DNA from 2 places in the Nocardia implantans genome. Region 1 is predicted to be linked to the other one. Evidence: riboswitches for the same ligand, from Rfam matches in the RefSeq annotation. Region 1 holds a riboswitch; the other holds the start of a gene.
The links. A riboswitch is a leader RNA that binds a small molecule or an ion and turns the genes downstream of it on or off. The one in region 1 is predicted to bind thiamine pyrophosphate.
Positions count from the first base shown of each region.

Region 2: it holds a riboswitch for thiamine pyrophosphate, as region 1 does, so the genes downstream of both, thiC (phosphomethylpyrimidine synthase ThiC) here and U3653_RS30370 (purine-cytosine permease family protein) in region 1, are expected to answer to the same signal.

Region 1 covers NZ_JAYKYQ010000017.1:99,814-107,679, reverse strand. The annotation lists gene U3653_RS30390 (helix-turn-helix transcriptional regulator) at 1-1,645, opposite strand, end outside; gene U3653_RS30385 (styrene monooxygenase/indole monooxygenase family protein) at 1,769-2,971, shown strand; gene U3653_RS30380 (cytochrome P450) at 2,984-4,240, opposite strand; gene U3653_RS30375 (hypothetical protein) at 4,714-5,109, shown strand; TPP riboswitch at 5,278-5,393, shown strand; gene U3653_RS30370 (purine-cytosine permease family protein) at 5,389-6,750, shown strand; gene U3653_RS30365 (DUF72 domain-containing protein) at 6,772-7,614, shown strand; gene U3653_RS30360 (SLOG cluster 4 domain-containing protein) at 7,611-7,866, shown strand, end outside.
Region 2 covers NZ_JAYKYQ010000001.1:35,249-43,114, forward strand. The annotation lists gene U3653_RS00175 (homogentisate 1,2-dioxygenase) at 1-479, shown strand, start outside; gene fahA (fumarylacetoacetase) at 476-1,654, shown strand; gene U3653_RS00185 (hypothetical protein) at 2,009-2,455, shown strand; TPP riboswitch at 2,642-2,764, shown strand; gene thiC (phosphomethylpyrimidine synthase ThiC) at 2,754-4,406, shown strand; gene U3653_RS00195 (nitroreductase/quinone reductase family protein) at 4,722-5,207, shown strand; gene U3653_RS00200 (VOC family protein) at 5,298-5,705, opposite strand; gene U3653_RS00205 (MarR family winged helix-turn-helix transcriptional regulator) at 5,764-6,225, shown strand; gene U3653_RS00210 (TetR/AcrR family transcriptional regulator) at 6,575-7,132, opposite strand; gene U3653_RS00215 (KasA/KasB family beta-ketoacyl-ACP synthase) at 7,172-7,866, shown strand, end outside.

The sequences.
Region 1 (7,866 bases):
CGATCGCGCGCACGTCACGGGGCAGCAGCATCAGCTCAGCGCCCCTGGCGAAGTCGATCGATGCGGGCAGATCGAGGTCGTCGAGTCGCTCCCGCCACCCCGCTCGGGCCGCGGGGTCGGGCAGGCAGAGGGCGACGGCTTCGTCGAGCATCCGTTCGGCGTCGTGGTGCATGCCCTGGCACAGGCAGATCCACGCGATCAGCGACATCGCCGTCACCTGCAGCGGCACCGGCTGCGGGTCCAGCGCCCTGCTCGCGGCCAGCGTACGCTCGGCCCAGCGGCGTGGTTCGCGCAGCGAACCGGCGAGAAACGGGCTGCGCAGCGCGATCAGACCGGCGGCGATCTCCAGTCCGACCGCGGCCTCCTCCGCAGTCGCGAGGCTGCCCGCCATGGCGCACAGCAGGTTGTCCCAGGCCGCGCGCGCCCAATTCAGCAGGTCCTGTTCGCCCGGCCCGAACCATCCGGCTCGAGCCGCGACGACCTTGTCGCGGTAGTAGCGGCGGTGCCTGCGCGCCAGCCGCGCCGGTTCACCGTCGCGTTCGGCCAGACGCTGCTGGGCGAACAAGCGGACGCTCTCCAGCAGCGAGTAGCGCACCGTTGCGGCGGTCAGATGCACGGTGACCAGCGATTGGTCCGCGAGCCGCTCGAGCAGGCCCTCGATCTCCCCGCGGCGCAACCCGTCCGGCTCGTCGTCGGCGCAGACCGCCTCGATCGCCTCCAGTTCGGCGCCGACGTCCGACTGCGCCGGGTCCGCGTTGTCCGGATCGACGTCGTACCCGGCCGCGAAGACCGACAGCCGGTCGAACAGCAGCCGCTCTTTGTCCCGGCACAGGTCATACGACCAGGCGATGACGTCGCGGATACCCTGGTGCCGTGCGTCCGCGCCGACCCGGGGACCGTGCGACCAGCGCAGCCGCCGGTCGCCGGCCTCACCGGTGAGGTCACGCAGGATCATCGGCAGCGGCCGGCGCAACAGCCGTGCGGCCGCCAACCGGATGTAGAGCGGGTGGTTGTGCACATGGCGGCAGATCTCCGCCGCCAGCTCGCTCTCCTCCTCCGTGACGGTGTGCCCCGTCAGACCGGCGCGGGCCCGAAACAGCGTCAGCGCCTGTTCCCGCGACAGCGCGGGTACCGGCACCAATTGTTCGTCGACCCATCCGATCGCCTCGCGGCTGGTGGCCAGCACGGTCAGCCCCGGAGCCGCGTCCAGCAGGTCGGCGATCACCCGCCCCGCGCCGTCCAGCACGTGTTCGCAGTTGTCCATCACCAGGATGGTCTGCAAGGTGCGCCCGACCGCGTCGCGGCGGCGCAGGGTGTCCAGCACCGCCTCCCAGGCCGACCGCCCGGAGAAGTCGGCATCGATCAGCGAGCGCGCGACCTGCTCCTCCACCGCCGCCGCGTCGGAGCCCCGCGCAAGCAGCGCCAAGCGCACCCAATGCACCGGAACGCGCCGCGCTTTGTGGAACCGCTGCACCGCCTCGGTCGCCAGTCTGGTCTTGCCGATGCCGCCCGCACCGATCAGCGTGACGAGGCGGGTGCCGCCGAGCAGCGCCATCCCGATCTTCTCCAGTTCCCGCTGACGCCCTACGAAATCACTGGCGCCCGGGGGCGCAGACCCCGGACCCGACGCACGTCCTACCGACACAGCAGGGCAGCGTAGTCGGGTCGCTCCCCCGATTCCCGAGTCTCTACCGATGTGCGCGACCCACCTATACGCGGACGATTGCGCTGGCGCGGCAGTCGATCGCACGATCGGAAGGAGACGACGGTGGGACGGATACTGGTACTCGGGGCGGGCGAATGCGGGTTACCCCTCGCTCACCGTCTGCTGCGCGGCGGGCGGTCGGTGACGCTGGTCGCCGATCGCGATGCCGAAGCGGTGCTCGCGGGCACCGTGACCAGCACCCAGGTCAAATTCCCGCCGACGCTCGATCTCGAAGCGGATCTCGGCCTGGGATTCTGGCGCTCGACCGCGCCGAACATCGAGGGCATCCGGTTCACCATGGCCGTCGATCGCGCGGTGGTGGTCACCTGGACCGGACGATTCACCCGCCCGGCGCAGAGCGTGGATCAGCGGACGGTGTTCGCCCGCTGGCTCGGCGAGTTCCTGACCGAAGGCGGTGATCTGCGCATCACCGAACTCTCGGTACCGGAACTCGACCAGCACGCCGCCGAGCACGACCTGACCGTGGTGACCCGGGCGGGTCGTGAGCTGGCCGGCTGTTTCGAGGCCGATGCGGCGTGGCCGGTGCACGCCGCGCCGATGCGACGGCTGGCGGTGCTGTACCTCGACGGTGTCGAGCCGGACCCGGAGGGCCTCGGTTCCTACACCGCGCTGCCCGAGCACGGTGAGGTGATCTCCTATCCCGGCCTGACCGGACGGCCGGGGCAGGAACGCCGCTGCGAGATGCTTCTTTTCGAGGCGCGGCCCGGCGGTGCGCTGGACGGGTTCGAGCAGCACGGCACGCCCGCGCGACGCTGGGCGCACGCCAGGGAACTGCTGAACGCCCACTTGCCCGCCGAGATCGCCGAACGGTACCGGCATGCCGAGCCGACCGATGCCGGGGCGACGCTGGTGGGCGCGGTGACTCCGGTCATGCGCCGTCCGGTGGGCATCCTGCCGTCGGGCAAGCCGGTGCTGGGCGGAGGCGACGTCGTCTGCCGGATGGACCCGGGCGGCGCTCAGGGCGCCAACAACGCCGTGCACTGCGCGATCCGCTACGGCGAGGCGATTCTGCACGATCCCGACGGCCCCTACGACCGCGCGTGGATGGAGTGGGCGGCCGCGCCGTGGCTGACGGCCGTGGCCCACCCCGCCGCGCGGTGGACGGCCACGGTGCTCGATCCGCCGCCCGCCATGCGCGAGATGATGCTGGCCGCCCAGCACGACACGACACTGGCCGACGCCTTCGCGAACACCTTCGCGCGGCCGGCGAACCTCGCCCGGCTCGCGGCGACCGCGCCGTCCTGACCGATTCCGCGCTTAGGGCCGCCAGGGCGGTGTCGCGGGAAAAGTGACCGGCAGCGCGGTCAGAGCGCGGTGGAAAGGTCCTGGCCGCCAGGCCAATTCGCGCACCGGCACGGCGGGCCGCAGTTCCGGCAGCGCGTCCAGCAACTGGTCGACCGCGTCCTGGCCGATCAGGTAGGCCGCGCTGCGGGCCGGACACGCGTGCGGTCCGGCGCCCCACGCCAGATGCGATCGGTTGCCGCTGTGGTCGTGCCCGCTGATCGCCGGATCGTTGTTGCAGGCCGCGAAACTGATCACGACCGGCTGATGGGCAGGCAGCCAGACATCGTCGATCAGGATCGGCTGGCGCGGATAGGTGACCGAGAAATTCGCCATCGGCGGATCGGTGAACAACACCTCGTCGAGCGCGTCTCGGGTCGACAGGCTCCCGCCAAGGACATCGCCGCCGAACCGGTCGTCGGTGAGGATCAGCACCAGGGTGTTGATGATCAGATTCTGCAGCGGTTCGATCCCCGCCCCGTAGAGCACGACGAGCTGGTGGATCACCTCCGTGTCGTCCAAGCCTGCCGGATGCCGCAGCAGCCGCGTCGTGATGTCCAGGCCCGGTTCGGCGCGCTTGTGCTCGAGCAGCCGCAGCAGCGCGGTGACGAGCAGGCGGTTGCCCTCCTCCGCGTCCACTCCGTCGAACACGGCGCGGGTAGCGGCGGCGACTTCCTTCCCGATCTCCGGCGGGCAGCCCAGCATGGCGTTGATCGCCTCGAAGGCCAGCGGTAGAGCGTACTGCGATACCAGATCGGCGCTGCCCGTCGCGCAGAAGGTGTTGATCAGCGGCACAGCGATCCGCTCCACCGTCTCGTGTAAGGCGTGCAGGTCGACGGCGTCGATGCTCGCGGTGTTCGCCTGGCGGTAGCGCGCGTGTTCCTCCCCCGTGCTGCGCATGGCGTTGGGACGCCACTCCAGCACCGGCAACACCGGGCAGTCGGCGGTCACGTTCGCCTGCCAGGTGCGCGGGTCGGCGGGAAAGTGCGCCGGGTCGTGCATGATTCGCACCGCCGTGTGATAGCTGAGCACCAACGTCGCGGGCACGCCCGGCGCCAGTTCGACCGGCGCCATCGAGCCGTAGCGGGCGCGCATGTCGCGGTAGGAGCGATGCGGATCGGCCGCGAACTCCGGGGAATACAGCGATACGCGCTCGACGTCGTGGTCGATGGGCGAACCATGATGCGCGCCAGGGGCGTCCGCGGTGCGGTCGAAGTCTCGGGGTGTGGTCAACGCGTCACTCTCACGGTAGGAGCGTTCGCACCGAGCGCGGGCGCACTCGGCGCGGATCGTCGCGACGGCGCTCGGCCCATACGGCGCACCACTGCGACGCATCGTCCCGACCGCGCAGCGGATCGACACACAGGATCGTCGCGTAGGTAGCTCACGGGCATCGGTAATGACGCGCGACCTGCGGTGATGCGACCGCCCCCTCCGCACGGCAACGAAATCGCGGACGACTCACCGCTGCGGACCGGCCACGATCCCCGACAGCCGCGCCCCGGCGACACCGGGCGCGCGCGAATCCCGCAGTGACGCTCCGTATTCGCTACCGGCGGAAGGATCGACGGACGCATCCGATCCGGGACGGCAGGCACGCCGTTCGCCCGCATCCTGCGGGGAGACAAGCACTTCGACGTGCACGTGGCTGGTGTATAACTTCCATCGGCCCGGCCGACTCCCCCGACAAGCGATAGCGAGACACGATGCACGGTTACCTCAACCAGGTGTCCCACGGCACGACCCCCTCCGGCTATCCGACGCGCGAACCCGAGACCCCCGCCGTCGAGCCGCCGCGCACCGCGGATCTCGTCGTGAGCGCGCTGTTGTGGTTCCTGCCCGCGACGCTGGCTGCGATGTCGACGGTCCTGGCGCCGTGGTTCCTGATGGCGGGCGGCATCTGCGAGTCCAAGCCGGAATGCCGGGTCGATACCAGCGCGGGCGTCTGGATCATGGTGGGCGGCGGGATCGTCGGCTTCGCTGTGGGCGCGTTGCTGTCGCTGCTGGCGGCCCGGCAGGGGCGCGCGATGTTCCCTGGCGCGTTGGTCGGCGCGGTGCTGGTCCTGCTGGCGTGGTTCGCCGCCTCGTTCCTCATGGGCTGAACCGCGCGGGCGGCCACCGCGGCGCCGGTGCGGCCAGTGCGTGTCGGCGATGCCCCGGAAGCGGGCCGGCGCGGTGGGTGCCGCACCGCTCATCACTTCGAGGCCCTTCGGCGTCCGGACCTCGTCCCCGGCTCCCGAAAACTGGCGCGGGTGTACTATTCGCCGGAATCACTTCACCGCGGGAGCTCGGGCACGGCCGGGCTGAGAGGGCGGACCGCACGCGCCGCCGACCGCATGAACCTGTCCGGGTAATGCCGGCGTAGGGAGAGCGTTTCCGTCATGTCGTCGACCCGTACGAGCGCGCCGCGCGAAGCCCCGCTGACCCTCGATCAGCCCGCCCCGAAGGTGCTTTCGTTCTGGGACCAGAGTGCGTTCTGGGCCAATCTCGGCGTCAGCCTCATCGCGTTCTCCGGCGCGTACACCGTGCTCGCGCCGGACTCCGCGGGCGCGGCGCGGATCTCGATCGCGGCGGGCATCCTGGCGACCGTCCTCGGCACCCTGGTGGGTGGACTGATGCTCGGCGCGGCGGCGCTCACCGGCGCACGCACCGGGCAACCCGCGATGGTGCTGCTGCGCGGACTGTTCGGCGCGCGACTCAGTTACCTGCCCACCGTGCTCAACATCGCGCAATTGATCGGCTGGGGGACCTTCGAGCTGATCGTCATCGGCGACGCGGCCGGGGAACTGTTCGGCGGCGGTCCGCGCTGGCTCTACGTCGTGGTCGCGGGCGCGCTCACGACCGTCCTGACGATCTGGCCGCTCGGCTCGGTCCGTCTGCTGCGCAGGTTCGTGACCGCCGGTGTCGTGATCGCCCTGATCTGGTTCTACGCGCAGTTCTTCCGCGCCGGTCTGCCGGATCTGCGGGCGAACCCCGGCCCGAGTGGAAGCGGGCCGTTCGGCGTCGATTGGAACCTGTTCTGGGTCGCCACCGACGCCGCGCTGGCCGTCTCGATCTCGTGGGTGCCGGTCGCCGCCGACTACACGCGGCACGCCCGCACCGGCCGGTCCGCGTTCGGCGCGGCCAGCGGCGCGTACGGGCTCACCCAGATCGTCGCCTACGTCCTCGGCCTGTTCGCGCTGGCGCTGGCGACCGGCGAAGGCGGGCCGTACGCACCGTTTCTGCAGGTGAGCCTCGGCGCGCTGTTCTTCTTCGTCTTTGTGCTGCGGGAGGCGGACCAGTCCTTCGCCAATGTGTACTCCACCGCCGTGTCGATCCAGAATCTCGCGCCGCGCGTCGACCGCAGAGTGCTCTCGATCGGCCTCGGCGCGCTGATCACGGTGTCGGCCCTGTGGATGGACATGACGAACTATTTCGGATTCCTCGGACTCATCGGTTCGGTGTTCGTGCCTCTGCTCGGCGTGCTGGTCGCCGATTTCTTCCTGCGTGCCCACCGCGCATGGAACACCGCGCCGGACGCGCCCGCGCGATGGGGCATGGTGCTCGCCTGGCTGGCCGGGTTCGCGGTATATCAACTGATCAATCCGGGTGATGCCGGAGTGTGGACCGAATTCTGGGAGCGCGTCCGGCAGGCCCTGCATGTCACCCCGCAGGCGTGGATGAGCGCATCGCTGCTGTCGTTCCTGGCGGCGCTGGCGGTGGCCTGGTTGGTCGGCAAGGCGGCGAGGACGCCATCGGCGTAGCGCGTTTGCCACCATGGAGAGATGGGCCGGATCAGGATAGGCACGTCGGGCTGGGTCTACCCGCCCTGGCGCGGGACGTTCTACCCGGAGGGTTTGCCGCACAAGCGCGAGCTGACCTATTTGTCCGAACAGCTCGACAGTGTGGAGATCAACGGCTCGTTCTACTCGCTGCAACGCCCGTCGAGTTACCAGAAGTGGGCCGAGCAGACGCCGGACGATTTCCTCTTCGCGGTGAAGGGCAGCAGATTCATCACGCACATGAAGCGGTTGCGCGACGGTGACGACCTGCTGGCCAACTTCCTGGCATCGGGCCCGCTGGCGCTCGGACCCAAGCTGGGCCCGATCCTGTGGCAGCTGCCGCCGACGTTCCGTTTCGACGCCGACGTGCTGGACGACTTCTTGTCCCGGCTGCCGCGCGGCACCGAGCAGGCCGCGGAGATCGCGCGGCGGCACGATCACCGCGTCGACCCCCCGTACACCAGCACCGACGCCGACCGGCCGATCCGGCATGCCATGGAGATCCGGCACGAAAGCTTTGTGACCCCGGCGTTCACCGATCTGCTCGGCCGCCACAACGTAGCCCTCGTCGTCGCCGACGCGGCGGGCAAGTATCCGCTGCTGGAAGAGGTCACCGCCGACTTCGTCTACATCCGGTTGCACGGCCACGACGAGCTCTACGTCAGCGGATACACCGACGAGGGTCTGGAGATGTGGGCGGAGAAGATCCGCGCGTGGGCCGGAACGCTGGACGTCTACACCTATTTCGACAACGACGCGAAAGTGCGGGCGCCGCGCGACGCCATAGCGTTGCGGGAACGCTTGGCGTCGGTCGTGTCGCCACGGCCGGCGGGATCGGGACAGTGACGCCGGCGCGGCAGGTCGCGGTCTGCGGGCCGAGGGAGTGCACACCGCAGGAAGCGGAGTGGGCGCGTGCGGTCGGCGGGCTCTTGGCGCGGGCGGGAGTCACCGTCCTGTGCGGCGGCGGGTCCGGGGTGATGGCCGCGGTCGCCGCCGGCGCCGCCGAGGCCGGTGGGCTGGTGATCGGCGTGCGGCCGGACACCGACCGCGCCGCGGTGTGTCCCGGCCTGTCCGCGGTGCTGTTCACGAACATGGGCG
Region 2 (7,866 bases), on a different contig from region 1:
CCCACCCGTTCGACGTGGTGGGCTGGGACGGCTGCCTGTACCCCTGGACTTTCGATATCGCCGACTTCGAACCGATCACCGGCCGCATCCACCAGCCGCCGCCCGTCCATCAGGCTTTCGAGGGCGGCAACTTCGTGATCTGCAATTTCGTTCCGCGCAAGGTGGATTACCACCCACTGTCGATTCCCGTGCCGTACTACCACTCCAACGTCGATTCCGACGAGGTCATGTTCTATTGCGGCGGCAATTACGAAGCGCGCAAAGGCTCCGGGATCACGCAGGGCTCGGTGTCGGTGCACCCCGGCGGCTATGCCCACGGTCCGCAGCCCGGGGCCTACGAGAACAGCATCGGCATCGAGTATTTCGACGAGCTGGCCGTCATGGTGGACACGTTCCGCCCGCTCGAACTCGGCGAAGGGGCGCTGGCCTGCGAAGACCCGACCTATGCGTGGACCTGGTCGGGCCGGGGCCCCGCGTGAGGACCAGGGTCGAGGTAGCGCCGGCGTCGCTGTTCGGTCCGGACAATCTGCCGTACGGGGTCTTCGCGACGACCGGAGCGGGCCCCCGCGTGGGGGTGCGGCTCGGTGACCATGTCATCGATCTGGCTGTGCTGCTGGATGATCCGGTTTTCGCCGAGCCGAGCCTGAACGCCTTCCTGGCGCAGGGACCTGCCCGTTGGCGCACGGTGCGCGACCGGATTCGCGAGGCGGTCGACGGCGAGCTGGACGACGCCGCGGTGCACCGCCTGGCCGACGTGGTGTTGCGGCTGCCCGTGCGCATCGGCGATTACGTGGACTTCTACGCCAGCATCGACCACGCGACGAACCTCGGCCGCCTGTTCCGGCCGGACGGCGACCCGCTGCTGCCGAACTGGCGGCACCTGCCGGTGGGCTATCACGGGCGGGCCGGCACCGTGGTGGTGTCGGGCACCGCGATCGCACGGCCGTACGGGCAGCGCAAGACCGATTCCGGCGCACCGGTTTTCGGCCCGTCGCGGCGGCTGGACATCGAGGCCGAGCTCGGTTTCGTGATCGGCGTCGGCTCGCGGCTCGGCGTGCCGGTCCCGATCGACGAGTTCGCCGAGCGGGTGTTCGGCGTCGCGCTGGTCAACGATTGGTCGGCCCGCGACATCCAGGCCTGGGAGTACCAGCCGCTGGGCCCGTTCCTCGGCAAGTCGTTCGCGACGTCGATCTCGCCGTGGATCACGCCGCTGGCGGCCCTGGAGTCCGCCCGCATACCGCTGCCCGAGCAGTCACCCGCGCCGCTGCCCTACCTGCACGGCGCCGAGCACTGGGGCCTGGACATCGACCTCACCGTGGCCTGGAACGGACAACCGGTCACCTATCCGCCCTACTCCCGGATGTACTGGTCACCGGCGCAGATGCTGGCTCATCTCACGGCGAACGGCGCATCGACGCGCACCGGCGATCTGTACGCCTCCGGCACCATCTCCGGCCCCGAACCGGATCAACGCGGCTCGTTCATCGAGTTGTCCTGGGGCGGCAGCAGGCCGGTATCGGTGAACGATCGGCAACGTACCTTCCTGGAGGACGGCGACGAGGTGACCATCACCGCGTCGGCTCCGGGCCCGCACGCGGCCAGGATCGGGTTGGGCGAGGTCACCGGCCGTATCCTTCCGGCACACCCGCACTGAACACGGCCGGCACTCGGCGGCGTGCCAGGGGCGCGACCCGCCCGGTACACCATGGCGGATGTGCTGCGCGATGCGGAGCTGATGCCGCGATCGACTTCTTCGGCCGATCTGTCGAACGCCCGCTTACGAAACGGGCGGACTGCCGTCCGGCAAACGCCGTCGGCAGGGCGGCGATGGCGTGCCCGACTTCCCTTTGTGGCCGGTCGATCGGCCTTCGCCCGAGGTTGCCTCGGACGGGCACTCGATGCTTGAGAACGGCGTCGCGCGGGTACGCCGCTACCCGAGCGCCTCGATCTCCGCCGCCGGATCGCGGAGTTCACGGCCGCACCCACCCTCCGGACAAGGAGCGAGGTCATGAACGATCGCCCGGATACAGCGCACTGCCGCCCCACCGGCGTGGACGACAACACGGTCGCCGCCACCGGCAAACTCTCCGAGGCGCTGGAGACCATCGAGCGTGCCCGCGGCCATCTGTACGCCTTCCACCAGCTGACCGGCGGGGCGGATCTGGCGCTGGACACGGCGGTGGAACTGTTCCGCGAAGCAGGGCACGATCACATCGCCGACCGGATCTCCACCGAGTTGATCGGCCGCAACGTGCTGGCCGGGCGCTGGACCTTCCAGATCGTCGAGGAATACGAGGACGGCTACTACGGTCTGTTCCGCGACATCGAGCGGGCCGCCAGGGACGAACTGCTGGAGGGCCGCCGCCACGTCTACGAAGCCGAGATGAAAGAAGCCCGCCGCACCCACGGCGCACCGGGCCATTCGGCCAAGCCGGAGAGCGCCGAGAAGTCCTGATCGCGGCCAGGATTCCCGGCAACCGGACTCGCTCGCTCGGCGCGCGAACTCGATACCCGGTCCTGGCGCACTCGATTCCCACCCGACCCGTGCGAGTGCGGACACCCCTGCCTGGAAGTTCGCCCGATCGCGCCGAATCGCCGGGCGCGCGCCCGTGCGGTCCGGGTATGGTCGGGCGGGGAAATTTCACACACCAACGGGGGCTCGCACCAGCGGGCTGAGAGGACGGCTAGCCGAGAGGCGTCAGGGCCGTCGACCGTATGAACCTGACCGGGTAATGCCGGCGTAGGGAGGAAGAATGGCACGCGCCGCTGCGTCCGACGGTGGATCCGCACCCGTCGACAGCGTCACCACCGGCCCCATCGAGGGCAGCGTCAAGCACTATCTCGAGGTCGATGACCTGCGCATTCCGGTGCGCCGGATCAATCTGACCAATGGCGAGCACTTCGACGTCTACGACACGTCCGGCCCGTACACCGACGAGTCCGCGACGATCGACCTCGAAGGCGGTCTACCGAAACTGCGCGACACGTGGACCAAGCCCGAGGGGAAAGGTCCGCGCACCCAGCTCGCGTGGGCCCGCGAGGGCATCGTCACGCCGGAGATGCGCTTCATCGCCGCGCGCGAAGGCGTCGCGCCGGAGCTGGTGCGCGACGAGGTCGCCGCTGGCCGCGCGGTGATCCCGGCCAACCACAAGCATCCGGAGCTCGAGCCGACCATCATCGGCAAGAAGTTCCTGGTGAAGATCAACGCGAACATCGGCAACTCGGCCGTGTCCTCCTCGATCGCCGAGGAGGTGGAGAAGATGGTGTGGGCCACCCGCTGGGGCGCGGACACCATCATGGACCTGTCCACCGGCAAGAACATCCACGAGACCCGCGAGTGGATTCTGCGCAACTCCCCCGTCCCGGTCGGCACCGTGCCGATCTACCAGGCGCTGGAGAAGGTGAACGGCGATCCGACCGCGCTGACCTGGGAGATCTACCGGGACACCGTGATCGAGCAGTGCGAGCAGGGCGTGGACTACATGACCGTGCACGCGGGCGTGCTGCTGCGCTACATCCCCCTGACCGCCAAGCGGGTGACCGGCATCGTCTCGCGCGGCGGGTCGATCATGGCGGCTTGGTGCCTGGCGCATCATCAGGAATCGTTCCTGTACACGCACTTCGAGGAACTCTGCGAGATCCTGGCCCGCTACGACGTCACCTTCTCCCTCGGTGACGGCCTGCGGCCCGGCTCCATCGCCGACGCCAACGACGAGGCGCAGTTCGCCGAACTGCGCACGCTCGGCGAGCTGACCAAGATCGCCAAATCGCATGGCGTGCAGGTGATGATCGAGGGTCCGGGGCACGTGCCGATGCACAAGATCGTGGAAAACGTGCGGCTGGAAGAGGAGCTGTGTGAGGAGGCGCCGTTCTACACCCTCGGCCCGCTCGCCACCGACATCGCACCGGCCTACGACCACATCACCTCGGCCATCGGCGCTGCCATCATCGCGCAGGCGGGCACCGCCATGCTCTGCTACGTCACCCCGAAGGAACACCTCGGCCTGCCCAACCGCGACGACGTGAAGGTCGGCGTGATCAGCTACAAGATCGCCGCGCACGCCGCCGACCTGGCCAAGGGCCATCCGCACGCCCAGCAGCGCGACGACGCGCTGTCGCAGGCGCGCTTCGAATTCCGCTGGCGCGACCAGTTCGCGCTGTCCCTCGACCCGGACACCGCCCGCGAGTACCACGACGAGACGCTGCCCGCCGAACCCGCGAAGACCGCGCACTTCTGCTCCATGTGCGGCCCCAAGTTCTGCTCGATGCGAATCTCGGCCGACGTCCGCGAGTACGCCGAACGGCAGGGTTTGAACGAGGCCGAGGCGCTGGAGGCGGGCATGGCGGAGAAGTCCGCCGAGTTCGCCAGCCGCGGCAACGCGGTCTATCTGCCCGTGGTCTCGTGACGACCCGGCGCCGTCCCGCCGCATCCCGACGATGCGGCGGGACGGTGCTGACGCCGGTTCACCGCGGGGCTGCTCGTGGCCGCCGGCTGCACTCGGCGGTCGAGCCTGCCGCTACGGGGCCTGACGCACAGGCGGTCGATCACGACCGAACAACCGTCGTCTGGCGCGGGCCGAGGCCAGAAGGTGTCACAGCGGCGTTGGTAGGTCAAATGTCTTGCTGTGGTATGGGATCGGTGTCGGAGTGGAAGCGCGCGGTGGCGGCAGGCGATCAGTACTGTTTGCGGTGCCGGGGGCGCATACGAGGTAGGTGGGTGTATGGACAGCGTGCGAGATCTGCTGTTCGCGGCGAAACGCGGGATGTATCGGGGCAACCGTCCGGGGATGTTCGCCCGGGTGCTGAACCGGGCTTCGGAATGGATGTATTCGGCGGGTGTGCTGTCCCCCGGCTATGCCATGACGCTCGAAGTGGCCGGTCGGCGCAGCGGGCGCCCGGTGAAGTTGCCGATCGTGGTCGCCGAGTACGAGGGTCGGCGTTACCTGGTGTCGATGCTGGGCCGGGACGCGGGGTGGGTGCGCAACGTCTACGCGGCGCACGGCCGGGCGTTCCTGCACCGGCGCGGCCGCGAAGCGGTACACCTGACCGAGGTGGAGGTGGGGGAACGGGCGCCGATCCTGCGCAGCTACCTCGCCGTCGCCCCCGGAGCCCGCCCACACTTCCCGATCGACCGCACCGCCCCGCTCGACGAGTTCGCGCGGATCGCCGACCAATACCCGGTCTTCCGGATCGAACCCGCAGGCTAGCTCGACGCTGGCGACCGCGCAGGCAACCGTCCATGGAGGCGAGCCGCTCCGCCTGAGTCGACGGGTCGCAGATGCCGCCGACCGCCGTACTCAGTAAGACTGAAGTTCGATCAGCGTCCCCTCCGGATCGCGCAGGTGGGCGGTGCGCAGCCCGGGGCCCCACTGCGGCCGATCGGCTGGAGCCGCGACAACGGTCGCGCCGTGCCCGGCGCACAAGTTCGCACCCGCGTCGACGTCGCGCACCCGGCAGACGAGCATCGCCGCGTCCTGAGATGGCGCGGGCCGCTCCGGCCACGACGTCGTACCCACGACCTCCGCCATCGCGGCGCGATCGAAGAGCACCAGCGCGCCTTGGTCCCCGACGTCCCAGCTCGCGTACGGGCCAGCGGCGGTTCCCTTGACCAGAGTCGCCCCGATCAGCTCGGGCAGCACCGCCGCGTAGAACTCGAAGCAGTCGGCGAAGCGGGTGACCAGGAGCCTCGGATGCAGCGCGTCCACGGCGAGCCTCCTATCAGTTGGTAGATACCTATTGTAGGTCAAGACCTACAATAGGCCGATGAGCACCGAACGCGCACTCCCACCGCGCCTGCTCGGCCTCGACGTCTATCTCCTGTCGCGGGTCGGCAAGGCCGCGCGTGCCGGGTTCGCCGACCGTCTCGCCGCGCGCGGACTGCGCCTGTGGCACATGGCGATCCTCGCCGCGCTCGCCGACTTCGGCCCGCATGCCCAGCGCGACTTGGCCGAGCGCCTGACCATCCACCCCAGCGACGTGGCCAAGGTCGTCGACGAACTCGAAGTCGCCGGTCAGGTGGAACGTGCGCGGGATGAGCGCGACCGTCGCCGCATCACCGTGCGCATCACCCGGACCGGACGCACCGCACTGCGTTCCCTCGACCGCGAAGCCCGCCGGGTCGGTGACGAGATCCTCGCCCCGCTCGACCCGGCGGAGCGAGAACAGCTGCATGCGATCCTGGAACGCCTCTTCGCGCATGCGTACCCGGAGTCCCGGCCCGAGTGATCGCCTCCGCGCGAGACCATGCGGGCACTACGATTACCCCGCCGTCGTCGCGGAGCGAGTCGCACACGTGGGGCCACGGCCGTGCCGAGCAGCAGCGCCGCAAGCGTGGGGATACCCCCCGATTCCGTCTGGCCCGAGGTCACGGTCCAGCAGCGACCGATGCGTTCGACTCACGATCGCCCCGCCGTCACGGACATTCAGCGCAGCCCGACGAACCGCAACAGCGTCGCTACCGGATTCCACCGTCACCGGCCGCACCACCGCCCGGACGCCGCTCACTGCCGATGCGCCGATGCGCCGATGCGCCGATGCGCCGATGCGCCGATGCGCCGATGCGCCGATAAGACAATCAGCGCACCGTCTGTTCGATCAAACGGCGGGCCGCGCGATCGGTGCGCTCGACCTCTCCGGTGATCAGCCGGTCCTGCAAAATGCCCCGCAGGCCCGAAATCAATAGCGTGGCAACGATTTCCGGGTCATCGATGGAATCGAGGCCGCGCAGTCCGTCCGCCAGCGCCGATACGAAGACGGCGATGGCCGAGTTGGCGTAATCGGCATACGGACTGCGTGGCGCACAGGCCGCGCCCAGCACCTGCAGCATCACCCTGACGCTCGTGCGGCCGTCGCCCGACACGTTCGCGGTCCAGAAGTCCCATAACCGCTCGCGCAGATCCGAAGCGTCGGCGATGTCGGCGAAGACGGCCGCGATGTCGGGCCGCTGTGTCGCCAGGGCCTGGACCAGCAGTTCTTCCTTGGTCGTGAAGTAGTAGATGAGCATGCGCGAACTGGTCCCCAGCTCGGCGGCCAGGGGGCGCAGCGAGAGGTCCGCGAGGCCGTGCTCGGCGATGTAGCGCACGACGGCGGCGAGCAGTTCGGCGCGTTTGGCGTGGTCGAGGGGGCGAGCCATAGGTTGACTGTAGCGATCGGTACAGGTATCCATGACACCGTGACTGTAACAATCGCTTCAGAAACTCGGGATTCGGTCGTGGTCACCGGATACGCGGCGACCACGTCGCTGGCCGACGACATGGACACGACCTGGTCCGAATTGCTGGCGGGGCACAGCGGCATCAGCGCGCTCGACGACGATTTCGTCACCGAGTACGACCTGCCGGTCCGCATCGGCGGCAAGTTGACGTCACAGCCCGGCGCGGAACTGAGCCGGGTCGAACAGCGCAGGCATTCCTACGTCGAGCAGATGGCGCTGGTGCTCGGCCGCCGGGTCTGGCGCGCGGCGGGCGCGCCCGAGGTGGACGGCGACCGCTTGGCGGTGGCCATCGGCACCGGGCTCGGCGGAGGTGACGCGCTGATCTCCGCCGTCGACGCGATGCGCGCGGGCGGCTACCGGAAGGTGTCGCCGATGTCGGTGCCGATGGTGATGCCGAACGGTCCCGCCGCCACCGTCGGGCTCGAAATCGGGGCGCGAGCGGGAGTTTTCGCTCCCGTCTCGGCCTGCTCGTCCGGTTCGGAGGCGATCGCGCACGCTTGGCGGCTGATCAGCACCGGCGAGGCGGACGTGGTGGTGGCGGGCGGGGTCGAAGGACACATCGACGCGGTGCCCATCGCGAGCTTCGCCATGATGCGCGCCATGAGCACCCGCAACGACGAGCCCGAACGCGCGTCCCGCCCGTTCGACCGGGA